DNA from 3 places in the Microbacterium sp. Z12_35 genome. Region 2 is predicted to be linked to each of the others. Evidence: predicted binding sites of a transcription regulator. Region 2 holds the regulator's gene; each other region holds the start of a gene.
The links. The regulator HrcA, encoded in region 2, represses chaperone genes, less so after heat shock. The targets are predictions, from matches to a motif close to TTNGCACTCGNNNNNNNCGAGTGCNAA.
Positions count from the first base shown of each region.

Region 1 (10,125 bases), 1.0 Mb from region 2:
AGATGGCCGGTGAGGTCGAGGATGCTGTCGATACAGCGCGGTGTGATCCGGCATCCCTTCTCCGCGCATTCGTCCAGCACGTCGGCACGCGTCACATGGCCCAGCACGATCGCCGGATGCACCTTCTCCAGCTCCTCGGCGACCGCACGCAGCTCGTCGCCGGCGGGCCACGGGCGCATGGCGATGACGATGCCCGCGCCGGGGATGCGGAGCCGCTCGGCCACCGCGGCGAGGTCGTCCGGGTGAAGGAGATGAGCATCGTCGACGACGACGACCTCGGTGGCAGACGCGGACGCGATGGCGCTCGCCGATTGCGCCGGCACGACGGTACGCCCGTCCTGCGCGAACTGCGCGAGAAGCCGCCGGATCAGGCGCGTCTTCCCCGAACCCGCCGTCCCGACGAGCAGCACGCGCGGGGCGCGCTCATCGTGGACGAGCGCCTCCACGTGCATGCGCGCCGGGCGCGTCAGGATCATCGGAACGCCGTCGAACTCCTCGTGGAGCAGGGGAGAGATGGGCATGGTCGCCGTGGTCGCCATCGTCCGGACCCGTGCGGCTCAGGCAGCCGAGATCGGCGAGGGAGCGGGTGCGGGCTCCTCGGCGGGCGGGGTCGACTCGCCGCCACCGTTTCCGCCGCCGTCGTGATCGCCGCCGCCGCCGTGGCCGCCGCCACCACCGCCACCGTGGCCGCCGCCGTCGTGGCCGCCACCACCACCGCCGTGGCCGCCACCGCCTCCGGTGTCACCGCCACCGGTGCCTGCGTCGCCACCGGTGCCTGTGTCGCCCCCGGTGCCGGAGTCGCCTCCGCCGGTGTCGCCTCCACCGCCGGTGCCTGTGTCGCCTCCGGTGCCCGTGTCGCCTCCGGTGTCACCGCCGCCGGTGCCTGCGTCGCCTCCGGTGTCGTCGCCCGTGCCGCTCCCGGTGGTTGCCGGGTCCGCGGCGGGGGAGCCGGTGGACGGTCCCGCCGGCGTCCCGGTCGATGCGGGATTACCGGAGCCCGACGGTGTCGACGGCGATGCGGCCGTCGACTTCGGTGCGGTCGCCGTGCGTGGAGCCTCCGGCGCCGCAGTCCGCTTCGTGCCGGGGGTCGGGCCCGCCGGCTTCTTCGCGGGCGGGCGCTGGGAGGACTGGACGGACGGTGCGGACGGGGTCTGCACCTCGGCCACCGGCTCGACGATCGCCTCCGCGACGGGCGCTTCGACCGAGGCTGAGTCGTCGACGTCGTCCAGGGCGACGGGCGCTGTCGTCATCCCTGCCCGCTCGGACGCGGTGACGACGCCGGTGCCGAGCGCCGGTGCAGCCGCGACCCCCATGCCGGTGACGAGGATCGCCGCGCCCACGGTGATGTACGCGGAACTCGGCAGCCGCCGGAACCAGGCTCGACGCGGAGCGGCAGACGCCGGAGCCGGCGTCTCGAAGATCGCGAGCGCCGCATCCGCGTCATCCGCGTCGTCGCCGGCGTCCGCCGCGACGGCAGCTCGGGCGGCGTCAGCGGCGGCCCTCGCCGCGCCGAGCGCGATGATCGCCTTCGGGTCGGCGTCCAGGGCGATCGGACGGTCGAACCGCTCCGACAGCACCTGCGCGACGCGCGGGATGCGTGAGGTTCCGCCAGTGAGGAGGATCGCGTCGACATCCGCGAGGTCGACGTCCGCGGCATCCAGAGCATCCTGGAACGCCTCGACCGTGCGCTCGAGGTCGTCGGCGATCATGAGCTCGAACTCGTCGCGGCTCAGGCGCACGCTGCGCTGGTCGCCGCCGACGAGCACGGGCACCACGGCCTCCGAATCGAACGACAGCGACTCCTTCGCGTCGACGCACTCGCGGCGGAGCGCCGACAGGGCCATCCGCCCCGCGGCGGTTCCCGAGAGAGTCGTCGCGTCGACCTGTGCGGTCCGCACGACGTGGCGCACGACCGCGTCATCGAAGTCGGCACCCCCGAGGTCGGGGATCCCGGACGGTGCACCGACGATGCGAACCTCGCCGTGCGCGTCCTTCTTCAGCGCGACCGCGTCGAACGTCCCCCCGCCGAAGTCGTACACGGCGAGCACCCGTCCTGCGTCCAGCGGATTGGTCGACTCGTAGTGCCGTGCGGCAGCTTCGGGTTCGGAGATCACGACGACATCGCGCCATCCCTGGGCCGCCAGGGCCGCCCGGACGAGACCGCTGCGATAGTCGCCCCAGGCCGCCGGCACGGTGATCGCCAGCTGGGCCGGCGTATCTCCCTCGCGCTCCACGACGACCCGCGCGGCCCAGTCCACCGTGAGGGCGTACAGCTCCTCCGGCGCGAACGCGCGGTCGCCCGCGAGGATCGGCACGTCGTCGCCGATCCTGCGCTTGTACTCGCGGATCAGGCGGTCGGGCTGCGTATGACCGCGCCGTTCGGCGGCGTCGCCGAACAGCAGTTCGCCGTCGGCGGCGAAGGCCACGGTCGGTGCATTGTCACCGCTGCGCCCCAGAGGCACCGGTGTCGCCAGCAGACTGCCGTCTGGAGCAGACCTCGCGATAGCCGCCGAAGTGCGGCTCGTTCCGATGTCGATCGCCAGAAAGTACGCAGCATTCATATTGTTTTCCCCCGGACGAAGGTGCGCCGAAACACACCCGCTCGTCTCCACACCATCGGTATGGAATGCCTTGCGACATCCCCACTGATGTCCCAATTCGTCGGCCCGTGCCCCCTACGTGCCGACCTGTGATCGGGATTCTTACACACGCATCAACCGATAGGAAGAGAGGTCGGAACACGCCCGCCGTGCTCGTGCGCCCACGTCCGGAGTGCAGGGATTGGCACTCGCGTTGCATGAGTGCCAACTCTTTCCGTAGACTGGCGTTAGCACTCTCCATGGGTGGGTGCTAACGAGTCTTCCGTACCGAAGCGTCAAGAAAGAAGAGGTAGACCGTGTCGGTTTCCATCAAGCCGCTCGAGGACCGCATCGTCATCCAGCAGGTCGAGGCAGAGCAGACCACCTCCAGTGGTCTCGTCATCCCTGACACTGCCAAGGAGAAGCCCCAGGAGGGCGAGGTCGTGGCCGTCGGGCCGGGCCGCATCGACGACAACGGCAACCGCGTCCCGCTGGACGTCGCCGTCGGCGACCGCGTCATCTACAGCAAGTACGGCGGCACCGAGGTGAAGTTCGGGGCCGACGAGTACCTCGTGCTCTCGGCGCGCGACGTGCTCGCAGTCGTCGTCCGCTGACGCACACGTTCTGACGAAGGCCCCGGATGCTGCGGCATCCGGGGCCTTCTGCATCCCCGCGCGGTTCCCTCCGGCGCCTAGGGCGGCGCGCCTAGGGCGGGGCGCCCGTAGGCTTGATCGAGTGACCCGGACGACCGACCACCTCCCGTCCGCACCTCGCCGGTCCGAGGGCCGCGAAACGTTGCTCGGCGGGGGGTACGCCTTCGTGGCGTACCTCATGTGGGGGGTCCTGCCGTTGTACTTCGTCTCGCTGGCGCCGACCGGGCCGTGGGAACTCGTCGCATGGCGGATCGTGCTGTCGCTGGTGTTCTGCGTCGCCCTGCTCGCCGTCACGCGGGCGTGGCGCCCGCTCCTGGCAATCCTCCGCCAGCCGCGTCTGCTCGGCTGGACCGCCTTGGCGGGGGCGCTCATCTACGTCAACTGGCAGATCTACGTGCTCGCCACCCTCACCGGCCACGTCATCGAGACGAGCCTCGGGTACTTCATCAATCCGCTCGTGACCGTGATGCTCGGCGTTTTCCTCCTCCGCGAGCGCCTTCGCATCACGCAGTGGGTCGCGCTGGGGATCGCTGCCGTCGCGGTGATCGTGATCGTCGTCGGGTATGGCGCCTTCCCGTGGATCGCGCTCGGGCTCGCGTTCTCCTTCGGCCTGTACGGACTGGTGAAGAAGCGCATCGGCAGGGCCGTCGACGCCGTCAGCGGACTGACGCTCGAATCGGCCTGGCTCACTCCTGTCGCTCTCGTCCAGCTCGCCATCGTCGGCGCCACCTCGGGCCTCACGCTCTTCACGGCCGGCGCCGGACACGCCATCCTTCTGCTCCTCGCGGGCGTCGTGACGGCCACTCCGCTGCTGTTCTTCGCCGCCGGTGCCCGCCGCACGCCGCTGACGGTCATGGGGATGCTGCAGTTCGTGGCGCCCATCCTGCAGTTCTCGATCGGGGTGTGGGTGCTGGGCGAGCCGATGCCCCTGGAACGCTGGATCGGATTCGGGCTCGTCTGGGTGGCCCTGATCCTGCTCACCGCGGACTCGGTCCGAGGTGCACGGCGCGGGCGCGGGGCCACCGCGGATGTGGCGGAACTGGCCTGACGCGCGGCCCGAGGGCCGCAGCATCCGCGCCAGGTAACGATTGGGTCCCGTTACACATCGTTAACGAACGGCAATACTCGCGAGATGCCCCGCGCATTAGGTTTAGCTCACTGGTGGCGCCCGAGTTGGCCCGCCTTCATACACAGCAGCAAGGAGCAACATGAGCGTCTTCACACGTTCGCGCGCCGGTAAGGTCATCGGCGGCATCGCCGTGGTCGGTGCCAGCGCGCTCATTCTCGCCGGGTGCGCCGGCGGCGGCGGCGAAGCCGCCGAGAGCGGCGACTCGTCGTCCGAGGTCGGCGGCGAGCTCGACCTCAAGATCGGCACCGCGCTTCCTCAGACCGGAAACCTGGCCTTCCTCGGCCCGCCGGAAGAGGCCGGCGTCGGCTACGCCGCCTCACAGATCAACGAGATCTCCGATGAGACCGGCCTGTCCATCGAGGTGGCGTTCGGTGACTCCGGCGACACCGACAACAAAGCATACGAGACCGAGATCCCCCGCCTGCTGGGCGAGGACGTCTCCGCGATCATCGGTGCTGCCTCGTCCGGCACATCGCTTCAGTTCATCGACCAGGTCGTCGGCGCGGGCGTCATCCAGTTCTCGCCGGCCAACACGTCGGACGCCTTCACCACCTACGAGGACAACGGGCTGTACTTCCGCACCGCACCCTCCGACGTGCTGCAGGGCGAGGTGCTCGGTAACCTCATCGCCGAGGACGGCAACCAGACCCTCGGCCTGATCGTGCTGAACGACTCGTACGGTACCGGCCTGGCCAAGTACGTCTCGGAGGCCTTCGAGGCCGCCGGTGGTGAGGTCGTCGCGGAGACCACCTACAACACCGGTGACACCACGTTCGACACGCAGATCAGCGAGGTCCTCGCGGCCGACCCCGACGCGATCGCCCTGATCACGTTCGACGAGGTTGCCACGATCCTGCCGAGCCTGTTCGGTCAGTACCCCGCCGAAGACCTGTACTTCGTCGACGGTAACCTGAAGAACTTCGGTGACACGTTCCCGGCCGGCTCCCTCACGGACGCCAAGGGCACGCTGCCCGGTCTGTCGATCGACTCGATCGCCGACTTCACCTCCGAGCTCGACGCCTTCGTCGAGGCCGAGGGTGACCCGGCTCTGGAGGACTACAGCTACGCGGCCGAGTCCTACGACGCCACGGTCCTGCTCGCGCTCGCCTCGCTGGCAGCCGGTTCGACCGACCCCGCCGACATCGCCGAGAAGCTCGTCGAGGTCTCCGGTGGTTCCGGCGACGGTGAGACCTGCTCGACGTACGCGGACTGCGCCCAGATCATCCTGGACGGTGGCACCGCGGACTACGACGGCATCTCGGGTCCGATCACGTTCGACGAGGTCGGCGACCCGACCGAGGCGTCGATCGGCATCTACCAGTTCGGCGAAGACAACAACTACGCCGCATACGAGGGCTGATCACCGCATTCACGCGGAAGGCCCCGGTCGCAAGACCGGGGCCTTTCCCGTTCCCGGGGCGCGCCGCTCGGGGGGAGCGGTTCGCGAGTGCACGAGTTCTTCGCGAGTGCACGGGTTGTTTGCGTGATGAGGTCGTGCGCTCGGCAGCATCCCGTGCACTCGGGGCACCAGCACCCCGCCGCGCGGGCGCGGGGACGGCAGAGGGGGGATGCCGCGGGGCATCCCCCCTCGAAGAACCCGGGTTACCGGCCTCGAAGAGCCCGGGTTACTGGCCTCGAAGAGCCCGGGTTACTGGCCTCGAAGAATCCGGGTTACTGGCCCAGCGTGCCGAGGTACAACTCGGTGACCTTGGGGTCGTTCAGCAGCTCGCGCCCGGTGCCGGTGTAGGCGTCGCGACCCTGGTCGAGGACGTAGCCGCGGTCGCAGATCTGCAAGCACCGGCGAGCGTTCTGCTCGACCATGATGCACGTCACGCCGGCCTTGTTGATCTCCGAGACGCGGATGAACGCCTCATCCTGACGCACCGGCGACAAACCCGCTGACGGCTCGTCCAGCAGCAGCACCTTGGGGTCCATCATGAGCGCTCGGCTCATGGCGACCATCTGGCGCTCACCGCCGGAGAGCGACCCGGCGCGCTGCTTGAGGCGTTTGCCCAGTTCGGCGAAGATCCCGGTGACGAACTCGAGGCGCTCCTTGTAGATCTTGGGGTTCTGGTAGAGCCCCATCTGCAGGTTCTCTTCGATCGTGAGACTCGGGAAGACGTTGTTGGTCTGCGGGATGAAACCGACCCCGCGCCCGACCAGCTTGTTGGCCCTGAGTCCCGTGATCTCTTCACCTTCCAGGAGCACGCGGCCGCTGCGCACGTTCACCTGCCCGAAGATCGCCTTCAGCAGCGTCGACTTGCCGGCGCCGTTGGGCCCGATGATGCCGATGAGCTCACCCTGGTGGGCGGTGAGGGAGCAGCCGTTGAGGATGTTCACACCGGGCAGGTACCCGGCGTGGACGTCGTCGACGAAGACGACCGCGGTGTCGGTGGCAACGGCGCTCATGAGCGGTTCTCCTCGTCTTCGGCGACGCCCTGGTCTACGAGGAGGGCGGCGCTGGCGCTCTGGGATGCTGCGGCATCCGTCGTGGGATCGGCTGCGACCACGGGGATGCGCCCGGTGACGACGCCGAGGTCGAGCTCTTGGTGCGCGCCGAGGTACGCGTCGATGACGGCCGGGTTCTTCATGACCGAGGTCGGATCGCCCTCGGCGACGATACGGCCCTCGGCCATGACGATGACCCAGTCGGCGATGTGGCGGACCATGTGCATGTCGTGCTCGACGAACAGCACCGTCATCCCGAGATCCTTGAGGTCGAGGATGTGGTCCAGCAGTGACTGGGTCAGGGCCGGGTTCACGCCCGCCATCGGCTCGTCCAGCATCACGAGCGTGGGCTGGGTCATGAGCGACCGCGCCATCTCCAGGAGCTTTCGCTGACCGCCGGAGAGGGACGCGGCGAAGTCGTCGGCCTTCGTGTCCAGCTTGAACTTCTCCAGCAGGACCTCGGCGCGTTCTTCGATCTCCGCGTCCTGCCCGCGCCAGGCAGCGGGGATGAGGCTCGAGAAGAAGCGCTCGCCGCGCTGCCCCGTGGCGCCGAGCTTCATGTTCTCCATGACCGTGAGCAGGCCGAGGGCCTTCGTCAGCTGGAACGTGCGCACCAGCCCCAAGCGCGCGACTTTGTAGGCCGGAACGCCGGAGAGCGACTTGCCGTCGAACGTCCACGACCCCGTGTTGGGCTTGTCGAACCCGGTGAGGAGGTTGAACAGTGTCGTCTTGCCGGCGCCGTTCGGTCCGATCAAGGCGGTGATCGCGCCGCGGGGGACCTCGAGGTGCTCGACGTCGACGGCGTTCACGCCGCCGAACGAGCGGGTGATGTTGTCGGCCACGATGATCGGGTCGACCTTCTTCACACCCGGGGCCGCCTCACCCACGTGCAGGCCCGTGGCTTTCGGGCGGGGCGTGGGGGAGGTCGTCGCGGGGACGACCGACGCGTCCACACCCTCGGAATCGGCACCGCTCGGAATGCTGTTACCGGACAAAGGTCAGCTCCTTCTTGTTGCCGAGGATGCCCTGCGGCATGAAGATCACCAGCAGCATCAGCGCGATGCCGACCAGGATGAAGCGAAGCGTACCCGCCTGAATCTGTGACATGAAGGGGAGGACGCCGGCCTCCACGAGCGCGGGCAGCACGTTCGAGAGGAAGGTCTGCAGCGCCCAGAAGATGAGGGAACCCAGGAGCGGTCCGAACACCGTCGCGGCGCCGCCGAGGAGCAGAGCGGTCCACACGAAGAACGTCAGGGACGTGACGTACACGCCGGGGCTGACCGCGGAGGGCAGGGCGTACACGATCCCACCGGCCGCGGCGAGCATGCCGCCGAGCACGAGCGACTGCAGCTTGTACGAGAAGACGTTCTTCCCGAGCGAGCGCACAGCGTCCTCGTCTTCGCGGATGCCCTTCAGGACGCGCCCCCACGGGCTGCGCATCAGCATCCACACCACCAGCACCGCGATGCCGAGGGTGACCAGGCCCATGATGCGCACCCACCAGCCGTTCTCGTTATACGTCCACGGGCCGAGGCCGTAGGTGCCGTCGGGGAGTGGATTCGAGGCGCGGAAGCTCGCGTGGTAGCCGCTGAGCCCGTCGGCCGAACCCGTGAACTCGTCGAATGCGGTGGTGAGGAAGAGGAGGCGCACCACTTCGGCTGCGGCGATGGTCACGATGGCGAGGTAGTCGCCGCGCAGCCGCAGGGTCGGGATGCCCAGGATGAGGGCGAACACGGCGGCGGCGGCCAGTCCGACCAACGCCCCGGCCCACCAGGGGAGGCCGAAGGAGAGGATCGAGATCGCGTAGCCGTACGCGCCGATGGCCATGAAGCCGGCGATGCCCATGTTGATCAGGCCCGCGTAGCCGAAGTGCACGGCCAGTCCGAGGGCCGCCAGCGCGTAGCCGATCGTGGCCGGGCTCAGGATCGACGAAGCCGTGTTGGAGAGGATGGGAAGCCATTCCATTTGCGCGCCTAACCTATTCTCTCGCGGCGGCCGAGGATGCCCTGCGGTCGGAACAGCAGGATCACGATGAGGATGAACAGAGCAACGGCGTACTTGAGGTCGGACGGGATCCCGAAGAGGGTGGATACCTCGACGAGGAGCCCGACGATGATCGACCCGATGAGGGCGCCATAGGCGGTGCCGAGACCGCCGAGGGTGACCGCGGCGAACATGAGCAGGAGCACCTGCGCGCCCATGTCCCACTTGATGCCCGGGCGGTAGTAGGCGTAGAGGATGCCCGCGAGGGCGGCCATCGCGCCGGAGACGACCCAGATGATCCGGACCACGAAGTCGACATCGATACCGGATGCCGCCGCCAGCGACGGGTTGTCGGAGATCGCCCGGGTCGCCTTGCCCAGGCGCGACCGGGTCAGCCACAGCGCGAAGACCACGATCACGATGACGGAGATGCCGATCGAGACCAGGTCGATGACGCTGAGCTGAACGGAGCCGAACAGCGGGATCTTCGGTGCGGAGGAGAACGGAAGCTGGCTCGTGCCGCCGCCGATGAAGAACTGGTAGACGTACCGGAGCGTCAGCGACAGGCCGATGCTCACGATCATGAGTTGCACGACGCCGACCCGGCGCCGCCGGAGCGGGCGCCACAGCACCATGTCCATCACGAGCCCCAATGCCGCCCCCAGCAGCACGGCAAGGGGGAAGCCGAGCCACCAGGGCAACGCGAGGGTGGCGGGGCCGACGAGGAACAGCGCCGCCACCGCTCCGAAAGTGACCATCTCGCCGTGGGCGAAGTTGGAGATACCCGTCGTGCCGAAGACCAGGGAGAGTCCCACGGCCGCCAGCGCCAGCATCAGACCGAAGCTGAGGCCCTGCACGACCCGCTGGACCAGCTGATCGACGAAGCTGGTGACGTTGCGCTCACCTTCGCCGATGAAGAAGTTCACGGTGACGCGGCCGCCCGCACCCACCTCGACCTCTTTGACGTTGGGGGTGTCGTCCTCGGCCTCCACGACCGCGATGCCCTCCGGCAGGGTGTCCTCGTCGAGTTCGACGGTGTATTCCTCGCCGCGCTCGGGAACCCCGACGCGCCACTGACCCTCGGCATCCGTCTCGGCTTCCTGCTCACCGCCGGGGCCGTCGATCACGAGGACGACTCCCTCCAGCGGCTCGCCGTCGAGTTGGACGTTTCCGCTGATGCGGTACGGGTCGTCCTCGGCCGCGACGGCGGGTGCCGCCCCGGCGAAGACGCCCAGCAGCGTGAGCAGGAGCGTGAAGACAGCGGGAAGGGTTCTCGCGCGGCTTCGACGCGGCCCATTGGTCGTGGGACTCACAAATCCTCCAGTCGGCGGTG
Region 1 is NZ_JBZEGJ010000001.1:1,737,927-1,748,051, reverse strand. It holds gene AC4FS1_RS08545 (LuxR C-terminal-related transcriptional regulator) at 1-539, opposite strand, end outside; gene AC4FS1_RS08540 (Hsp70 family protein) at 558-2,561, opposite strand; gene groES (co-chaperone GroES) at 2,897-3,193, shown strand; gene rarD (EamA family transporter RarD) at 3,315-4,280, shown strand; gene AC4FS1_RS08525 (ABC transporter substrate-binding protein) at 4,441-5,721, shown strand; gene AC4FS1_RS08520 (ABC transporter ATP-binding protein) at 6,033-6,770, opposite strand; gene AC4FS1_RS08515 (ABC transporter ATP-binding protein) at 6,767-7,702, opposite strand; gene AC4FS1_RS08510 (branched-chain amino acid ABC transporter permease) at 7,794-8,774, opposite strand; gene AC4FS1_RS08505 (branched-chain amino acid ABC transporter permease) at 8,783-10,105, opposite strand.
Region 1: groES (co-chaperone GroES) is a predicted target of HrcA. The motif match lies at 2,782-2,808, and genes of this name have one in related genera.

Region 2 (10,125 bases):
CGTACAGCGGCCGAAGGTAGGGGTCGATCTTGTCGGTGAGCGTTCCAGGGAGGAACCCGAGCCGCTCCCCGGCCTCGACCGCCGGACGCGTCAGGATGATGCGGCTGACCTCTTTGCGCTGCAGAGCCTGGACGGCCTTGGCCATGGCGAGGTAGGTCTTACCCGTCCCGGCGGGACCGATGCCGAACACGATCGTGCTCTCTTCGATGGCGTCGACGTACGCCTTCTGCCCCAGAGTCTTCGGCCGGATCACCTTCCCGCGGGAGGACAGGATCGCCTCCCCCAGCACTTCGGACGGTCGCAGCCCCCCGCCGGCGTCGGCGGCGTTGCGCAGGATGCGGCTGGAGCTCGACACGTCGGCGGGATCCAGTCCGTGACCGGCCCGCGTCATCGACAGCAGCTCGTCCACCAACTCCCGCGCACGGGCGACGGCCTCGGCCGGACCCGTCAGAGTGATCTCGTTTCCACGGACGAGCACGTCCACATCCGGATGTTCCTTCTCCACGACCCGCAGCAGGCGGTCCTGCGGACCGAGAAGCTGCACCATCGCCACGCCGTCCGCGTAGACGCGATCGACGGAAATGCCGGAATCATCAGCCACCGAGGCTCTTTTCATCAAGGTCACCCGCGAGGACGTGGGCGTGGACATGGAAGACGGTCTGACCGGCGCCGGGGCCGGTGTTGAAGACGAGACGGAAGTCGCCGCCGGCCTGTTCAGCCGCGACGCTACTGGCGAGCCCGACAAGCTCCGCCAGGAGTCCCGGATCCCCGGCGGCCAGCTCGACGACGTTGCGGTAGGCGCTCGTCTTCGGGATCACCAGCAGATGCACGGGCGCCTTCGGCGCGACGTCCCTGATGGCGAACGCGTTCTCCGTCTCGGCGATGATCTCGCCGGGGACTTCGCCCTCGAGGATGCGCGTGAAGATCGACGGTTCGCTCATACGTCCAGTCTATCGACGGGCCGCCCACCCCAGGCGGGGCGGGTCACCAGCGGCCGAGGGCCACGTTCGCCACCGAGAGAGCTGCGGCGCCTGCAGTCGAGGTGCGGAGCACTGCCGCGCCGAGGCGCACGGGCTCTGCTCCGGCCGCGGTGAGCGCAGCGATCTCGCCCGGCGACACGCCGCCCTCGGGCCCGACGACCAGGGCGATGTCGCGCGCGTCGGCACCGAGGTCGAGCCCGGACAGCGGCAAGGACGCGGACGGTTCGAGGACCAGCATCCGCACTGCCGGTGACAGCGCCGAGAGTGCCGTCGTGTCGACCGGCTCGGTCACCTCCGGCAGCCACGCGCGGTGCGCCTGCTTGGCCGCCTCTCGGACGATCGTGCGCCAGCGGCCGAGGGCCTTTTCGACTTTGCCATCCCACCGCGACACGCTGCGCTCCGCTTGCCAGGGAATGATCCGGTCCACGCCCAGCTCGGTGGCCGCTTGCACGGCGAGCTCGTCGCGGTCGCCCTTTGCGAGGGCTTGCACGAGGATCAGTCGCGGGGCCGGCGCCGGCACCTCGGTTCGGGCCGAGACCCGGACGACGACCTCCCGCGCCGACACGGAGGTCGCGGCGCCGTCGAGCCACACCCCGCGTCCGTTCCCCACGGTCACGCCCTCCCCGGACCGGAGGCGCCGCACGTTCGCCGCATGGTGCGCCTCCGCGCCGGTGAGGACCACGTCGCCGCCCGGCTGCGCGTCGGTCGCCTCCTCGGTGAGGAAGTGCAGCGCCACGGCTCAGGCGTTTCGGAAGCGGTCGCGCAGCTTCGCGAACAGCCCCTGGTGGAACTCCGCCAGCCGCGGCTCGGGCGGCTTCGCCCGCCGGGCGAACTCCTCGATGAGCGCACGCTCCTTGCCGTCCAGCCGCGTGGGGGTGACCACGTGCACGCCGACCCGCAGATCGCCGCGCTGAGTGCCGCGCAACGGGGTGACGCCGCGGCCCTTGATGGTCAGGACATCGCCGGATTGCACGCCGGGGCGCAGCTCGAGTTCGACCTCGCCATCCAGAGCTTCGATGGTGGTCTCCGTGCCGAGGATGGCGTCGGGCATCGACACCTCCAGCGTCGCCAGAAGATCGTCGCCCTCCCGGCTGAACACCTCGTGCGGCGCGACGTTGATCTCGAGATAAAGGTCGCCGTTCGGCCCGCCGGCGGGACCGACCTCGCCGGACCCCGGCAACTGCAGCCGCAGCCCCGTCTCGACGCCCGCAGGAATGTCGACCGACACCGTGCGACGCGAGCGGACCCGGCCCTGGCCCTGGCACGTGGCGCAGGGGTAGGGGATGGTCGTGCCGTATCCCTGGCACGTCGCGCAGGGCTGCGAGGTGACCACGTTGCCGAGGAGGCTCCGCACGGTCCGCTGAACATTGCCGGTGCCGTGGCAGATGTCGCACGTGACCTCGGACGTGCCGGGCTGACAGCAGGAACCCTGACACGTCTCGCACAGCACGGCGGTGTCGACCTCGAGGTCGCGATGCGCGCCGAACACGACGTCGCCGAGCTCCAGCGTCACCCGAACGAGCGCATCCTGGCCGCGCTCACGCCGCGACCGCGGGCGCCCACCGCGCCCGCCGCCGCCCGTGCTTCCGAAGAAGGACTCGAAGATGTCGCTGAAGCCGCCGAAGCCGGCGGCACCGCCCCCGCCGAACGGGTTCGAGTCGCCGCCCATGTCGTAGCGGCGGCGCTGTTCCGGGTCGCTCAGAACGTCGTACGCATGCGTGACGAGCTTGAACTTCTCCGCTGCATCCTCGCCGGGATTGACGTCGGGGTGCAGTTCGCGCGCCAAACGCCGGTAGGCACGCTTGATCTCGTCCACGGACGCGTCGCGCGCGACGCCGAGGACCTCGTAGTGGTCAGCCACAGTCGCCTTCCTGCCCGCAGAGCGCGGGATCGTTCGGGAACCGGATGCCCGCCTCAGCGGCTGTTCTCGTCCTCTTCGAGCATCCGGGTCAGATAGTGCGCGACGGCGCGAACCGTCGCGAGATTGGAGGGGTAGTCCATTCGGGTCGGACCGAGCAGACCCACGCGTGCACCACTGGCAGGTGCGTCGTAGTCGCTGATGAGCACGGAGGCCTCGGGGAGGCCGAACGGTTCGTTCTCGCGCCCGATACTCGCCGAGAGTCCCTGTTCATCCGCGACCATCTCGCTCATCAGACGGAGCAGGGTCACCTGCTCCTCGATTGCTTCGAGGAGCGGGTAGATGCTGCCTCGGAAGTCAGACTCCCGCCGCGCGAGGGTCGCCGTGCCGGCCATCACCAGGCGGTCCTGGCGGAATTCCTCGAGCTCCTCGGCGAGCACGCGAAGGATGGGGTGCGCGATCGCGTCCAGTCCGCCGCCGGCAGGCGCAGCGCCGTTCAGGAGGGCCGTGAGCCGCTCCGCGCCGTCCCGCACCGAGCGCCCGACCACCAGCGCCCCGATGCGGGCTCGCAGCTGGACGAGCTCAGCGTCGGTGGGTGCCTCGCGGGCGAGCGCGATCCGCTGCGTGACACGGCCGGTGTCGGTCACGACGACCACCAGCATCCGGCCGCCGCCGAGCCCCACCAGCTCGACGTGGGTGACGTTCGCGGCGGCGAACGACGGATACTGCACCATCGCGACCTGCCCGGTCAGACGAGTGAGGGCACGGACGGTGCGCGCCAGCAGATCGTCCAGGTCGCCGGAATCGCCCAGAAACGACGCGATGGCGGAGCGTTGGGCCGGCGTGAGGGGGCGGAGGCCGGCGAGGTGATCGACGAAGACGCGGTATCCCTTGTCGGTGGGGACGCGTCCCGAGGAGGTATGCGGGGCGGTGATGAGCTCTTCGTCTTCGAGCAGCGCCATGTCGTTGCGGATCGTGGCGGCCGAGACGCCGAACGCGTGGCGATCGACGATGGCCTTGCTGCCGACGGGCTCACGCGTATCGACGTAATCCTGCACGATGGCTCGCAGCACCTGGAGACCGCGTTCCGTGACCATGGCGCTCCTCCCCTACGAACGTTGGCACTCGTCATCCCTGAGTGCCAATTCTAGCGGATGAGTGTGGACGTCAGCCGGAAGCTCACCGCGTCAGCGTGTGCACGACAGCATCCGCCAGCAGGCGCCCACGACGAGTGAGCACCACGCGCCCGCGCACGGCTTCGCCGCCCTCCACGAGACCGTCCGCCACGAGCCCGGCCACGGCGTGGCGTCCCTCGGCCAGGAGCTCGGCCACGGGGATGCCCTCCCGGATGCGCGAGCGCAACAGCACCGCCTCGAGCCGCTGGGCGTCGGCGTCCGGTCGCTCCCGTCCGGCCGCGGGCGACTGGCCCTGCGCGAGCCGGGCGGCGTACGCGGCCGGGTGGCGGACGTTCCACCATCGGACTCCCCCGACATGACTGTGCGCGCCAGGGCCGTAGCCCCACCAGTCGGTGCCGCGCCAGTACGCCAGATTGTGCCGGGAGCGCTGCTCGGGGGTGCGTGCCCAGTTCGACACCTCGTACCAGTGGAGCCCCGCCGCCTCCAGCAGGTCGTCGGCCAGTTCGTACATGTCGGCCTCGAGGTCGTCGTCGGGCTCGGCGAGCTCCCCGCGCCGGATCTGCCGCGCGAGCTTCGTGCCGTCCTCGACGATCAGCGCGTAGGCCGAAAGATGGTCGGGTTCGAGCGAGATGGCCTCCTCCAGGGAGGAGCGCCAGTCTCCGAGCGACTCACCGGGGGTGCCGTAGATGAGATCGAGGCTCACGTCGAGGCCGGCCCGTCGCGCGGCAGCGACGGCGGTCCGGACGTTCGCGGGATTGTGCGTGCGGTCCAGAGCCGCCAAGACGTGAGGTTGCGCGGACTGCATGCCGATGGACATCCGGGTGACGCCGGCGGCGGCCAGTTCGACGGCGACGGCGTCGGTCACGGTGTCCGGATTGGCCTCGACGGTCACCTCCGCGCCGGGGACGACTCCGAACGCGCCTCGGACGCCGTCCAGCATCCGTGCGAGGTCGCCCGGCGGAAGCAGGGTCGGTGTTCCGCCACCGAGGAACACCGTGGATGCCGGTCGCACCTCTCCGGTGGCCGCGAGGACGCCGACCGACATGTCGATCTCTCGGAGGAGAGTGTCGGCGTACTGGTCCTGCCGGGCGCCGCGGAGTTCGGAGGCGGTGTAGGTGTTGAAGTCGCAGTACCCGCACCGCACTCGGCAGAACGGCACGTGGAGGTACGCCCCGAAATCGGCCGCGGGATCGGTATGGATGTCAGCAGGGAGGGCTCCGTCAAGCGGTGCGGGCTCGCCGAGAGGAAGAGCAGCGCCCATCAGCGCGACGTCGCGTACAGCGGAGAGATCGCGCGCAGGTACCGCTGGAACAGGTCACGACGCCGGTGGCGGATGAGCCGCGGGTAGAGCCGGTAGAGCAGCGCAGCAGGAGCGTCGAAGGCCCGGACGGTGAACCACACCTCGTCGTTCTCGCGCCACTCGAGCAGGAACAGCTCCTCGCCGCTGACGACGGAGTCTCCGACCGTCCCGAGGATGAAGCCCACGCGACGCGGCTCTTCGCTGACGGAGATCACACGTAGTTCGGCGTCGACGCGCATCCGGCGCACGCGACCGCGCAGGCGCACCGTCGTACCGGGGGCCACGAACGGGGTGCCGTCCGCGTCGAATCGCTGGTCGGATTCGAGCCGGCTGGGGGCGACCGGATTGCCCTCGGCGTCGTAGCCGACGCCGGCATACATCGGCCCCTGCGCGGGGCGGACGTCGGTGAGCGAGAGACCCCCCTCGCGCTGCGCAGCCCAGGACAGGAGAGCTTCACTCGCCACCGCGAAACGCTCCTCGCCGCTGCCGATCCGCCAGCTCTCCTCCGCGGGAATGGACCGCTCCGGCGGGTAGTGCATGAGGTCGGGTGCCTGGGTCGCTCCCACGGCGGCGTAGTCGACCGTCTCGTCTCGAAAGGTCCCACGGCGCATGCATCCAGGGTACTTCGGGTTTCCCGTGTGGCGCCCGTGATCTCCCCAGCCCTGTGGAACATGCTCCGATTCGGGCGGTCTCCCGCGGCCCGGCGCCCGGGCGCGGGCTACTTCTTGGTGTCGATGTCGCCGGAGAGAGCGGCGATGAACGCCTCCTGCGGCACCTCGACCCGGCCGACCATCTTCATGCGCTTCTTGCCCTCTTTCTGCTTCTCGAGGAGCTTGCGCTTGCGGGTGATGTCACCGCCGTAGCACTTGGCGAGCACGTCCTTGCGGATGGCGCGGATGTTCTCACGGGCGATGATGCGCGCGCCGATCGCCGCCTGGATGGGGACCTCGAACTGCTGGCGCGGGATGAGCTTGCGCAGGCGCTCGGTCATCAGTGTGCCGTAGGCGTAGGCCTTCTCCCGGTGCACGATCGAGCTGAAGGCGTCCACCTTCTCGCCCTGGAGGAGGATGTCGACCTTCACGAGGTCGGCCTCCTGCGAGCCGGCGGGCTCGTAGTCGAGGCTCGCATACCCCTGCGTGCGGCTCTTGAGCTGGTCGAAGAAGTCGAACACGATCTCGCCGAGCGGCATGTTGTACCGCAGCTCGACGCGGTCCTCGCTCAGGTAGTCCATGCCGAGGAGGGTGCCCCGGCGGGACTGGCAGAGTTCCATCACCGTGCCGACGTAATCCTTCGGCAGCAGGATCGCCGCCTTGACCATGGGCTCCGACACCGAAGCGACCCGCCCGTCCGGGTACTCGCTGGGGTTGGTGACGGTGATGGTCTCCCCCGTGTCGGTGGTGACGGTGTAGATCACCGACGGCGCCGTGGTGATGAGGTCGAGTCCGAACTCGCGGGCGAGGCGCTCGGTGATGATCTCCAGGTGCAACAGCCCGAGGAAACCGGCCCGGAACCCGAATCCGAGCGCCACCGAGGTCTCAGGCTCGTACTGCAGGGATGCGTCGGAGAGCTTGAGCTTGTCGAGCGCCTCACGCAGGTCGGCGTAGTCGCTGCCGTCGATCGGGTAAATGCCCGAGAACACCATCGGTTTGGGATCGGTGTACCCCGGCAGGGCGTCGGTCGCGGGCTTGCGGTGCGTGGTGATGGTGTCACCCACCTTGGACTGGCGGACGTCCTTCACACCGGTGATGAGGTAGCCGACCTCGCCAACGCCGAGCCCCTGGGTGGGCGTGGGTTCGGGGCTGGACACCCCGATCTCGAGGAGTTCGTGGGTGGCCTTGGACGACATCATCTGGATGCGCTCACGCGGATCGAGCTTGCCGTCGATCATGCGCACATACGTGACGACGCCGCGGTACGCGTCGTACACGGAGTCGAAGATCATGGCGCGGGTGGGGCCTTCGGCCTTGCCCTGGGGTGCCGGAATCTCTTGGACGATCCGGTCGAGGAGCTCTTCGACGCCCTGGCCGGTCTTGCCGCTCACCCGCAGGACATCATCGGGGCTCCCACCGATCAGTCCGGCAAGCTCAGCGGCGAACTTCTCGGGGTCAGCCGCGGGGAGGTCGATCTTGTTGAGCACCGGGATGATGTGCAGGTCGTTCTCGAGCGCGAGATAGAGGTTCGCCAGGGTCTGCGCCTCGATCCCCTGCGCGGCGTCGACGAGGAGGACCGCACCCTCGCACGCGGCAAGAGACCGGCTGACCTCGTACGTGAAGTCCACGTGCCCGGGCGTGTCGATCATGTTCAGCGCGTAGGTCTGGGAGGCCGAGGCCCACGGCATACGGACGGCCTGGCTCTTGATCGTGATGCCACGCTCGCGCTCGATGTCCATGCGGTCGAGGTACTGCGCACGCATGTCGCGGTCGGCGACGACACCGGTGATCCCCAGCATCCGATCGGCCAGCGTCGACTTGCCGTGGTCGATGTGGGCGATGATGCAGAAGTTTCGGATCAGCTCGGGCGGGGTCGCGGACGGCGCGAGAGGCTGTAGGGCACGGGGTGACATGTCCCCTCGATTCTACGGGCGCGGCGCGCGCGGCGCGGGCAGTCGCCGCATCCCCTCCACGAGCGCCTCTCGATCGCTCGCCACGCACACGCGGATCCACCCCTCGCCGGACGCCCCGAACGCGGAGCCGGGGGCCACTGCCACACCACGCTCGTCCAGGAACCGCTCGCACCATGCCGCCACGTTTCCCTCGGTCGCGTGCGACATGTCGATCCAGAGGTAGAAGGCGCCGCTGGGCTCGAGATAGGTGAATCCCCCGTCGTCGAGCACCGCTGTGGCGGCTCTGAGGTTGGCGGCGTAGTGCGCTCCCGCCGCGATGACGCCGTCCTGAGGTCCGGTGAGAGCTTCGAGGGCGGCGTACTGCGCGGCGGTGTCGACGCAACTGATCGCCGCCTCCTGCACGCGAAGCATCGTCTCGGTCATCCCCGGCGGGGTGACGAGCCATCCGACTCGCGCACCGGTCATGGCGTAGGTCTTGGAGGTCGAGAACACCGTGAACACGCGCCCGTCGGTGTCGAACCTGGCTGCGCTGGCGTGTGGAGCACCCCACGTGAACCGTTCGTACACCTCGTCGCTGATGAGCCACAGATCGTGCCGACGGGCGAACGCGACGAGCTCGGCGATGAGGTCGGGGGCGTAGGTGACTCCGAGGGGGTTCGACGGCGAGTTGATCACGATCGCACGGGTGCGCGGTGTGACCAGCTGCGCAAGGGTGTCGGGGTCGGGCGCGAAGCCGCGTACGGCTTCGAGTCGGTACGGCACGGGCCGGGCCTGGAGCATATGAGCGTTCATCGTGAAGGTGGTGTAGCCCGGGTCGGGAACGAGAACCTCGTCGCCGGCGCTGAGCGCGAGCGTCATCGCCTGGTGCAGCGCCTGCGTTCCCCCCACGGTGACCCAGATCTGCTCGACGTCGACGTCGAGGTCGTTCTCGCGTGCGAGCTTGGCGACGATCGCCTCGCGGAGCGGCCGGATGCCGCCGTTGGGCGTGTAGCGGGTCGCACCGTCCGTCCACGCCTGCGCGCCTGCCGCGCGGATCCGCTCCGCGACGGCCTCCCCGGGCTCGCCGACGGACAGGATGATCGTCCCCGGGCGCCGCAGCGCGATCTCCAGAATCCGGCGCACGCCCGACCCCGGCATGTCGTCGATGTGCGCGGAGACGTGCGGCATGCCGCCATCGTAGGGGGCGCCCCCCATCTCCGAACCCAGGCGCGGGCGACCCGCCGACGAGCATCATTTCGATGGCGGGAACGGACTGTTCACACCCCGGAAACCCGGTGTCCGCGGCCATCCCTATGATCGGAGTCAGGTCCCCCCGACCCCCCACGGTGCCCACCCCGGGCGCATCGCGACGCTCGCGTGCGCTCAAAATCTCGGAGAAGAGTCTGTGACGACGCATCCCTCGGTCCCGGTTCTGCGTGATTCCCACCGGACGGGGACGATCCGCTCCCTGCTCTCGGCCGCGCTCGTCGGCGCGCTGTCGCTCGGCGCGGTCGGTCTCGGCGTCCCCGCCTCGGCCGCAGTGAGCCCGGATGCCCCGGTCGTCATCAACGAGGTGTACGGCGGTGGCGGCAACAACGGCGCCACCCTGACCCACGACTTCGTCGAGCTGGTCAACGTCAGCGACGCACCGGCGGCGCTGACGGGCTGGACGCTGCAGTACGCCTCCGCCACCGGCGCATTCTCCCAGCAGTTCCCGCTGACGGGCACCATCCCCGCACGCGGCCACTTCCTCGTTCAACTCGCTGCGGGCGACGGCGGAACCACTCCCCTGCCCACCCCGGACGCCACCGGCTCGCTGGCGCTCGGGGGCACCGCGGGCAAGGTGGCCCTCGCGTCCGACACCACGGCGGTCAGCGGCCCGGATGCGGCGAACGTCGTCGACTACGTCGCGTGGGGATCGAACGCCACTCCCGCGGCCGGCACCCCCGCGCCGGGGGCGACGAACACGACGAGCGTCTCTCGGGATACCGCGCACACCAACACCGCCGTCAACGGGGCGGACTTCACCGCGGGAACTCCCACCCCGCGGAACTCGCAGGGGGCCGCCGAACCCGCCCCCGGGCCGACCCCGGAACCCACACCCACCGAACCCGCGCCCGAGCCCACGCCGACGGACCCGGCGGTCGTGACGATCGCCGGCATCCAGGGCACGGGACCGTCGAGTCCGCTCGGCGGTCAGACCGTGACGACCGAGGGTGTCGTGACGGCGCACTACCCCACGGGCGGTTTCAACGGGTACGTGATCCAGACGCCCGGCACGGGCGGCGCGCTGGATCTCGCCACCCACA
Region 2 is NZ_JBZEGJ010000001.1:700,743-710,867, reverse strand. It holds gene AC4FS1_RS03585 (PhoH family protein) at 1-616, opposite strand, end outside; gene AC4FS1_RS03580 (HIT domain-containing protein) at 594-941, opposite strand; gene AC4FS1_RS03575 (16S rRNA (uracil(1498)-N(3))-methyltransferase) at 985-1,716, opposite strand; gene dnaJ (molecular chaperone DnaJ) at 1,720-2,841, opposite strand; gene hrcA (heat-inducible transcriptional repressor HrcA) at 2,895-3,935, opposite strand; gene hemW (radical SAM family heme chaperone HemW) at 4,018-5,235, opposite strand; gene AC4FS1_RS03555 (DUF1990 domain-containing protein) at 5,235-5,885, opposite strand; gene lepA (translation elongation factor 4) at 5,993-7,837, opposite strand; gene AC4FS1_RS03545 (pyridoxal phosphate-dependent aminotransferase) at 7,850-9,004, opposite strand; gene AC4FS1_RS03540 (ExeM/NucH family extracellular endonuclease) at 9,222-10,125, shown strand, end outside.

Region 3 (10,125 bases), 640 kb from region 2:
CCAGTCCACCACGGCCTCCTCGTCGTCCTCCCCGGCCTCCTCGTCATCGACGATGGGCATCATGCCCGTCTGACCGGGGAGTGCGAGGGAGTCGGTCGGCGGGCCCATCACGGTCGCCTCGTCCCGGCGGTGGCGAAGCACATCGTCGATGTAAGACGTCAGCACCTCCGCGATGGGCACCGAGCGTCCGCGCGCCTGCGACATGTACCACCGGTGCTCGAGCACCTGGTGGAACACCTCCGCCGGCTCGAGTTTCGCGCGCAGGTCGAACGGGATGGACATCACGACCGGCTCGAACACGCGGGTCAGCCACTCGTGCGCGACCATCTCCTCGTCCGGGCCGAGACGACTGGTCCGCGCGCGGAATTCGTCCAGGTCATTGAGGAGACGGCGGGCCTGGTTCTCCTCGACATCCAGTCCCGTCAGGCGCAGGAGACGGCGCTGGTGATGCCCGGCGTCGACGACCTTCGGCTGGATGGACGCGCGCGTACCGTCGGGCGTCGTCTGGATCGACATCTCGCCGATGTCGAAGCCGAGGGCGTTGAGGCGCTGGACGCGCTCGGTGAGGCGCCAGGACTCGTCGAGCGCGAACGACTCCTTGTCGGTGAGCGCTCCCCAGAGCGAGTAGTAGGACGACAGGATGCCGTCGGCGATCTGCACCGCGTCGATGCCGCCCTCCAGGCGGCCGCCGGCCTCCAGATCCATGATCTCGCCGGCGATATTGGTGCGGGCGACATCGAGGTCGTGCGCGCGCTGCCCCGGAGTCAGCCCGCTCTCGTGCAGCTCGCCGGTCTCCGCATCCACGAGATACGCGGCGAAGGCGCCGGCGTCCCGCCGGAACAGGGTGTTCGACAGCGAGACGTCGCCCCAGAAGAAGCCGACGTTGTGCAGGCGCACGAGGAGCACCGCGAGAGCATCCACCAGCCGCGCGGCCGTGTGCGGGCGCAGCACCTGCGTGAACAGAGCGCGGTAGGGGAGCGAGAAGCGAAGGTGCGCCGTGACCAGGGCTGCGGGCAGCGTCCGCCCCTCCGCATCCGTTCGTCCGCCGATCACGGCGACGCGCTCGACGCACGGCGCGGCAAGACGGTGCAGGTTGCCGAGCATGTCGTATTCGCGCCGGGCCATCTCCTGCGTGGTCTCCTTGATGGCCACCACCCGCCCGGACAGATTCGCAAAGCGCACCAGGTGCCGGGAGATGCCCTTGGGGAGGTACACGATCGTGCTGCTGGACCATTCCGACAGGGGCGTCGACCACGGCAACGAGAGTAGGCCGGGGTCGACGGAGCTGGCGGTGATGCTGAGCGATTCGGGCACGGGACCTCCCGGAAATACGGCGCGGCGCGGGCAGCCTCAAGGCTACCCGCGCCGCGGCGGTGAGAGATGGGTCAGGCGGAGACGACCGGCTTGTCGTTGAGACGCTCACCGGACTCGATGTCGAACGCGTGCACGTGGCCGGCGCTGGCGGCCAGGGTGACCGTCTCGCCCGCGTTCGGGTGGCTCCGGCCGTCGACACGTGCGACGAGGTCGGTGCGCTTGCCGTTGATCTCGGTGTGGCCGTAGAGGTAGCCGTCCGCGCCGAGTTCCTCGACGAGGTCGACGACCACCGAGAGACCGCGGCCGTCGGAGGGACCGACGACGATGTCCTCGGGGCGCACGCCCACGGTGACCTGGCTGCCGTTGGCACGGCCGACGGTGTCGCGGTCCAGCGGCACGACCTCGTCACCGAACCGCACGCCACCCTCGGCGAGATCGGCCGAGAAGAGGTTCATGGCGGGCGAACCGATAAAGCCGGCGACGAACACGTTGTTCGGCTTCTCGTACAGGTCGCGGGGCGTTCCGACCTGCTGCAGGATGCCGTCCTTGAGGACCGCGATGCGGTCGCCCATGGTGAGGGCCTCGGTCTGGTCGTGCGTGACGTAGACGGTCGTGACCCCGAGGCGGCGCTGCAGCGACGCGATCTGCGTGCGCGTCTGCACGCGGAGCTTCGCGTCGAGGTTCGACAGCGGCTCGTCCATGAGGAACACCTGCGGCTGGCGGACGATCGCGCGACCCATCGCGACACGCTGACGCTGACCACCCGAGAGGGCCTTCGGCTTGCGCGTGAGGTACTCCTCGAGGTCGAGGAGCTTGGCGGCCTCGAGCACGCGCGCGGCACGCTCTTCCTTGCCGATGCCGGCGATCTTCAGGGCGAAGCCCATGTTCTCGGCGACGGTCATGTGGGGGTACAGCGCGTAGTTCTGGAAGACCATCGCGATGTCGCGGTCCTTCGGCGGGACGTCCGTGACGTCGCGGTCGCCGATCAGGATGCGGCCGGAGTTGACCTCTTCGAGGCCGGCCAGCATGCGCAGGGACGTGGACTTACCGCAGCCGGAGGGGCCGACGAGAACCAGGAACTCGCCGTCGGCGACTTCGAGGTTGAGCTTGTCCACGGCGGGGCGAGTGCCCCCGGGGTACAGGCGGGTTGCGTTGTCAAACGTGACGGACGCCATTTTCTTCTCCTTCACCGGCAGGTACGTGCCGGACGATCCGTAGTGATGGATGAGCGGGGGCTAACCCGCACGCCCGCCATCGGGCGCAACTTTCAGTATAGGTGTCGGGCGTCCTGCGTCTGGGTTTTTCCCAGGCTGCCTCGTTAGCATCGATTCCGGCCGCGTTACCCGTGCGGCCCGCCGGATCCCCGGCCCGCTTATCCGTTCCAGAAGGTTTCATGTCGAACGACCAGACACCGCAGGTGCCTGCCACGCGCGACCGCCGAGAGGCCGTCCGCGAAAAGGCCCAGCAGGTGCACGCCAAGCAGTCGCGCTTGCGGCTGCTGCGTGGCATCCTGCTCAGCGCGGCCGGTCTCGCCGTCGCGGGCGTGGCCACCGCCGCCATCATCTGGGCGTTCGCGGAGATGGGCCCGCGTCCCGTCATTCAGCCCGCCAACGCGCAGAACGACGGCTTCGCGGTGACCACCGTGACCGGGGCCGCTGATCCGGTGGCAGGCGGTGTCGACGAGGCGGCGACGCCCGCGCCCGCAGAGGCAGCACCCACGGAGGCAGCGCCCACGCCGACCCCGACGGCCAGCGAAACTCCCGCCGTGGACATCCGCGTCTACGTGGATTACCTCGCTCCCGAGGCGCGCGAGTTCCAGCTCGCCAATGCTGACCAGCTGAAGAAGTGGGTGAGCCAGGACGCCGCGACCCTCAGCTACTACCCCGTGGCCATGCTGACGTCGAAGTCGAACGGCACCAAGTACTCGCTGCGTGCGGCGGGGGCGGCCGCGTGCGTCGCGACGTATTCGCCCGACACCTTCTTCGCCTTCAACGACGAGCTGCTGCGCCAGCAGCCGGAGATCGATTCGGACGGCTTGAACGACGAACAACTCGCCGAGCTGGCGCAGGCCTCCGGTGCGGCCTCGCCGAAGATCGTTCGCAACTGCATCGAAGACGGCTCGTTCTCGACGTGGGCACGCGCCGCGACCGATCGTGCACTGGAGAGCATTCCCGACACCGATGGTGCCGCGCTGAGCTCGACGCTCATGATCCTCGTCAACGGCACGCAGTATGTCGGGGCGATGGATGACCCGAAGGAATTCGCGCAGTTCGTGCTCACGGCCGCCAGCGACTCGTACTACCGCACGCCGTCGCCGACCCCGTCGGCATCCGTCACGCCCACCCCGGCGCCTTAGTCCCGCCGGATCAGCGAGCCGGGCCGCCCGTCCTGCCTCGGTCGCCCTCGTCGCCGTTTCCGACGAAGGGGTCGACCTTGTCGGCCTTCCGGAGCGTCTCGGCCTGCTCCTCACGCCGCTTCGCGGCATCCGCCGCATGTTGGTCGATGTCGCCGGCGCGTCGCTGCGCCTCGATGTCGGCCTGGGCGGCGCGGGCTTTGGCCCGCTCCGACTCGGCGGTAGCGGCGGCGGTGTCGGCCCGCGCCTGCGCGAGCTCCGCCTCATGCTCCCGCGCGCCGAGGTCGGCCTCTCGAGCCTGGGCGCGCAGCTTCTCGGCCTTCTCGTGCTGCGCGTGCTGGCGGCGCTCCCGACGTCCTTTCGCCGTGACGGTCAGAACGATGACCACGATCACCACGACGACGACAATGGCGACGATGATCCAGATGAGGGCACTCGTGTCCATGGCTCCTCCTTCTCGTGTGGCACCGACCCGGCTGTGCGGCGCCTCCCGCTACCAAAGCCGACGGCACACGGCGGCGAGAACCGCCTTGCCGTGGGGGAGGCGGTGCGCTAGCGAGGGGCCGGGCGGCGGACGCTCTAGACTCGGTTGTCGAGATCCGCGTACCTCCGCGGCTCGCCGGCTTGGCGCAATTGGTAGCGCACCTAACTTGTAATTAGGGGGTTGCGGGTTCGAGTCCCGCAGTCGGCTCTCCGCGCTCCCGCCTCCCGTCGTCCGCGAGAAACGACGATCCGGATGAGACGGGACGCATCGCGCCGTTTCTCGTCCGGATCGTCGTTTCTCGCGGGTGGGCCGTAGCATCATGCGAGTGACCTCGCGCGAAGCCCCGGGTGCGGCGCGACGCATCCCGTTGGGGCTGGCGGTCGCATCCGCGGTGGCTGTCGGAGTGCTGACGGCGCTCCAGGCTCGCATCAACGGGTCTCTCGGCGACGCCATCGACGACGGCTACACCGCCGCGGTCATCTCGTTCGGCTCTGGCCTGCTCATCGTCCTCGCGATCACCGTCCTTCTCCCCTCGGCCCGCACGGGCTTCGGCCGGCTGGTGCGGGGCATCCGCGGGGGAGACGTGCCGGTGTGGATGCTGCTGGGCGGTCTCGCCGGAGCCCTCACGGTCGCGACGCAGGGACTCACCGTCGGAACCATCGGGGTCGCGCTGTTCACAGTGGGTGTGGTCGCCGGGCAGACGATCCACGGGCTGATCCTCGACCGCCTGGGATACGGGCCCGGGGGTGTGGTGGCCGTCACCGTGCCGCGCGTGGTCGGCGGCGCACTCGCCGTGGCGGGAGTGATCGTGTGCGTGGCAGGGGTCACGGGAGCGCCGGCGCCATGGATGCTGATGCTCCCGTTCCTCGCCGGCGCAGGAATCGCCTGGCAGCAGGGCACCAACGGGCGCCTCGGTCAGCGCACCGGGAACGCGCTCACCGCGACCCTGGTGAACTTCGCCGGTGGCACCATCGCACTCGCGATCGCCGCCGCCGTGCACATCTCGGTCGCGGGCGCACCGCAGACGCTCGTGGTCGACCCGTGGCTGTACCTCGGGGGAGCCGTGGGCGCCGTGTACATCTTCCTGTCGGCGGCCATCGTGCGCACCACCGGTGTGCTGCTGCTGGGGCTGGGGTCGGTGGTGGGGCTGCTGGCGATGTCGGTGGTGCTCGACGCGTTCTGGCCGGCGCCCTCCGGGCCGCCCCTGCCCATTGCGCTCACCGCGGTGGCGGTGGCCCTGGTCGGTGTCGCCATCGTGGTGGGATGGCGACGGCGGCGGCCCGGCCGCTAGAGCAGTGTGGGATCGGCCGCCCCGTGGGAGGCGTCGCGCCCCATCGGCGGCTCACCGGAGGCGTCGCGCGCCATCGGCGGCTCACCGGAGGTGTCACGCGCCGTCGGCGGAGTCGCGCTCTTCTCGCGCTTCTTCGTCTCGCGGCGCGACTCTTCGGGCATGCGCGTGAGCATCTCGCTCGCGTTCACGCCTTTGCGCGGTCCGAGCCGGGTGGCAGCCGGCTTGCCGCCGACATACAGCCAGCCGAGGAGCTCCTCGTTCTTGCCGAGGCCATGCGCCTTGGCGACGGCCTTGCTGCGCGTGTAGTGGCCGGTTCGCCAGATGACGCCCCATCCGGCCTCATCCAGCAGCAGGCTCAACATGTGCGCGACCCCGGAAGCGACCGCCTCCTGCTCCCAGCGCGGAACTTTCTCGCTCTCGCGGTAGCTGGCCACGATCGCGATCAGGAGCGGAGCGCGCAGCGGCTTGGCCGAGGACCCCTTCTCGCCGAGCGCCTTGTTGATGGCGCGGCCCAGTCGCTCCCGGTCGGTTCCGCGGAGCTCGATGAGACGCCACGGGCGAAGCGACGAATGGTCGGCGACGCGACCGGCCGCGGCCACGAGCGTCTCCAGCTCAGCCGACGAGGGTGCCTCCTCGGTCACGCGCGACCACGATCGGCGTGCGCGGACGGCCTCGAGCGCCGATCCCGCCCGCCCGGAGCCTCCGCGCGGCGCATCAGCGGCGTGCAGAGGCTGCGGAGGGATGCTCACGCCTCCGGCTCGGGGGCGAAGTTCAGCGCCAGGGAGTTCATGCAGTACCGGTCGCCGGTGGGCGTGCCGAACCCGTCCGGGAACACGTGCCCCAGGTGCGATCCGCACGCGGCACAGCGCACCTCGGTGCGCACCATGCCGTGGGCGCGGTCTTCGATCAGCTCGACGGCCTCCGGGCGGACCGACTCGTAGAAGCTCGGCCATCCGCAGTGCGAGTCGAACTTCGTTCCGCTCTGGAACAGCTCGGCGCCGCAGCCGGCACACGAGTACAGTCCCGCGCGTTCCTCGTCGAGGAGCTCACCGGTCCAGGCGCGCTCGGTGGCGGCCTGCCGCAGCACGGCGTACTGCTCCTCGCCGAGCTCGGCGCGCCACTGGTCCTCGGTCTTCTCAACGGAATAGCTCATGGGGGTCTTCCTCTCCACCGTCCATTCAACCCGAACACCAGGGCAGCAGGCGCTCCCGGCGATAATGCCGGGATGGACCCGGATGCTGTCGCCCCCGTGATCGCCCGTTACGAGCGCTTCGCACGGGACGAGGCGCCGGGCCGGTCCGACCTGTACGCCGAGTGGGCCGCCGGAGTGGCGGGCGATCACGAGACGGCCGCGATCCTCGCCCGCATCCCCGAGACGCACCGCCAGCCGCCCCTGGTGTTCGCCGTGACCCGGATGCTGGGGGCTTCGGAGAGCGGATATGGCGAGTGGGCGAGGTGGGTCCAGGCGCACGCCGACCGGGTGGTGGCCGAGAGCGCGACGCGCAGCATCCAGACCAACGAGCCGCTGCGCTGCGCGGCGCTCCTCCCCGCGCTCAGCCTCGTGCCCGGACCGATCGCGCTCCTGGAGGTCGGTGCCAGTGCCGGCCTCTGCCTGTACCCCGACAGGTACTCCTACCGGTATGCCACCGGCGGCGGGGGGCTGCGCGCGCTCGACCCGCCCGGTGGCCCGAGCGCCGTGGTGCTGCACTGCAGGCTCGTCGGCGCGCCGGTCTTGCGGATGCCGGACATCGTGTGGCGTGCCGGCATCGACCTGGCGCCGCGGAACGCGCGCGACAAGGCCGACAGAGCGTGGCTGACCGGACTTGTCTGGCCTGGCGAAACCGGTCGCCGCGAACGCATCGAGCGCGCACTCGATGTGGCCGCGGCCGACCCGCCACTCCTGGTGCCCGGCGACGCGAGGGAGGTTCTCGCGGAGACGGCCGCACGGGCGCCGCGGGGGGCGACTCTCGTGATTACGACGCCCGGCGTGCTCGCCCACGTTCCGCGGGTGGGTCGGCGGCCGCTCATCGACGCGGCGCGGGCCGCGGGGCGGTGGATCACGATCGACGATCCGGCCCTGCACGATGGCTGGACCGCGGTCCCTGATCCCTGGCCCGGGGGATTCGCCCTGGCGTTGGACGGGAACATCCTCGCCGCCGTTGACCCGCTCGGCGCGTCCGTGGAGTGGCTCCCGGGCGAACGCCGCCAACAGGCTTAGCGTGGAGGAGTGCCCCTCACCGACCGCGATCGCGCCCTCCTCGCCTTCGAGGCGGAGTGGCGGCGGCACGGCGGGGCAAAAGAGGAAGCCATCCGGGCGGAGTTCGCGATGCCGCCGGCGCGCTACTACCAGCTGCTCGGTCGCCTGATCGACACGGCAGAGGCTCTCGAGCATGACCCGCTCCTGGTGCGCAGGCTGCGCCGTCTCCGCGATCAGCGAGCCACGATCCGGGCGGCCCGCACCGGCGCTCAGTGATCTTCGACCGCCTGCCGATAGCATCGACGGGTGGCCCGAACGACCTACCCGCGCGACCGCTTCGACGAGCTCGCGCCTGAGACGGGACGCGTCGGCGCACACCGCGCGGAGAACCCACGGATGCGCGGTGGCATCGTGTTCCTGTGGGCGGTTGTCGCCACGATCGTTCTCCTCATCGCCGGGATCTTCGGCTCGCTCCTGGTGACCGGGCGCATCTCCTTCTCGACGGAGCCGTTGCCCACCACCACTCCGCTTCCCATCGTGGAGCCGGTGGTCGACACGTCCGTGCCGGTGCTCGTCCTCAATGCGACCCCGCAGGAGGGGTTGGCGGCGCAGGTGCGGGACACCGTGGTTGCCGCCGGCTGGTCGGCCGACATCGTCTCGGCCGGAGCTGCCGGCTCGAGCGACTTCCCCGCGACGACCGTCTACTACGCGACCGAAGACGCCGAAGCCGCCGCTCTGGGGCTGGCCGAGGTCATCGGCGGTGCGGAGATCGCGCTCAGCGACCAATATCTCCCACCGGATGACCCGGAGACCGAGGCGGATGAGGCGGGCCGGCAGCTCACCGTGGTGCTCGGGCTCGACCGCATCCAGGCGCCCTCGGAGGGCACGGAACCGTAGTCGGCGACCGGGTGTTTCGGGCGGGTAAACAGTTCGATGCGGCCGTGTCAACACTTGCCCGAGCGGGGGTTTGCGCCCCATATGCCGTGGATACGATGACGTCGTCCCACAGCATCAGGAGAACAGCATGGCCCAGGGCACTGTCAAATGGTTCAACGCCGAGAAGGGTTTCGGCTTCATCACCTCCGGCGACGGAGAGGACGTTTTCGTCCATTACTCGAACATCGACATGACCGGTTTCCGGGTGCTCGAGGAAGGGCAGGCCGTCGAGTTCACCGTCGGGGCGGGGCAGAAGGGTCCGCAGGCCGAATCGGTCCGCGTTATCTGACGCAGCATCCCGGCATCGCCTCCGAGGCGGCACCGCGTGAAGACCTCATCAGGGCAGGGAAGCCCGAGGTCTTTCCGGGGTGCCGCCTTTTCGGCATCGCCGACACGGGCGTCGTATCCCGGTGGCGCAGCTTGCACTCGCATGGGGCGAGTGCCAGAATGAGTTAGCACTCGTGTTTGTGGAGTGCTAACAGACTGATAGCTCCGTCCTGGAGGGACGACATACATATGGCAAAGATCATCGCTTTCGACGAAGAGGCCCGACGCGGCCTCGAGCGCGGCCTGAACATCCTCGCCGACGCCGTCAAGGTGACGCTCGGCCCCCGCGGTCGCAACGTCGTGCTCGAGAAGAAGTGGGGCGCCCCCACGATTACGAACGACGGCGTTTCTATCGCCAAGGAGATCGAGCTCGACGACCCCTACGAGAAGATCGGCGCCGAGCTGGTCAAGGAGGTCGCCAAGAAGACGGACGACGTCGCCGGTGACGGAACCACCACCGCGACCGTTCTCGCTCAGGCACTCGTTCGCGAGGGCCTGCGCAACGTCGCCGCCGGCGCCGACCCCATCTCGCTCAAGAAGGGCATCGAGAAGGCCGTCAAGGCCATCACCGACCAGCTCCTCGCCGGCGCCAAGGAGGTCGAGTCCAAGGAGCAGATCGCTGCCACCGCATCGATCTCCGCCGCCGACCCCGCGATCGGCGCGCTGATCGCCGAGGCCATCGACAAGGTGGGCAAGGAGGGTGTGGTCACCGTTGAGGAGTCCAACACGTTCGGCACCGAGCTCGAGCTCACCGAGGGTATGCGCTTCGACAAGGGCTACATCAACCCTTACTTCGTGACCGACCCGGAGCGTCAGGAAGCGGTCTTCGAAGACCCGTACATCCTGATCGCGAACCAGAAGATCTCGAACATCAAGGACCTTCTGCCGATCGTCGACAAGGTGATCCAGGAGGGCAAGGAGCTCCTCATCATCGCTGAGGACGTGGAGGGCGAGGCTCTCGCAACTCTCGTGCTCAACAAGATCCGCGGCATCTTCAAGTCGGCTGCCGTCAAGGCTCCCGGCTTCGGCGACCGTCGCAAGGCTCAGCTGCAGGACATCGCGATCCTCACGGGTGGCCAGGTCATCACCGAAGAGGTGGGCCTCAAGCTCGAGAACGCCACGGTCGACCTGCTCGGCCGTGCGCGCAAGGTCATCATCACCAAGGACGAGACCACCATCGTCGAGGGTGCCGGTGACTCGGCGCAGATCGAGGGTCGCGTGAC
Region 3 is NZ_JBZEGJ010000001.1:59,309-69,433, forward strand. It holds gene AC4FS1_RS00345 (DUF4032 domain-containing protein) at 1-1,314, opposite strand, end outside; gene AC4FS1_RS00350 (ABC transporter ATP-binding protein) at 1,386-2,489, opposite strand; gene AC4FS1_RS00355 (DsbA family protein) at 2,708-3,670, shown strand; gene AC4FS1_RS00360 (hypothetical protein) at 3,681-4,112, opposite strand; tRNA gene AC4FS1_RS00365 (tRNA-Thr) at 4,286-4,358, shown strand; gene AC4FS1_RS00370 (DMT family transporter) at 4,477-5,442, shown strand; partial or broken gene AC4FS1_RS00375 (nitroreductase family protein) at 5,574-6,170, opposite strand; gene msrB (peptide-methionine (R)-S-oxide reductase MsrB) at 6,188-6,595, opposite strand; gene AC4FS1_RS00385 (DUF2332 family protein) at 6,668-7,660, shown strand; gene AC4FS1_RS00390 (DUF3263 domain-containing protein) at 7,670-7,915, shown strand; gene AC4FS1_RS00395 (LytR C-terminal domain-containing protein) at 7,946-8,536, shown strand; gene AC4FS1_RS00400 (cold-shock protein) at 8,664-8,864, shown strand; gene groL (chaperonin GroEL) at 9,092-10,125, shown strand, end outside.
Region 3: groL (chaperonin GroEL) is a predicted target of HrcA. The motif match lies at 9,028-9,054, and genes of this name have one in related genera.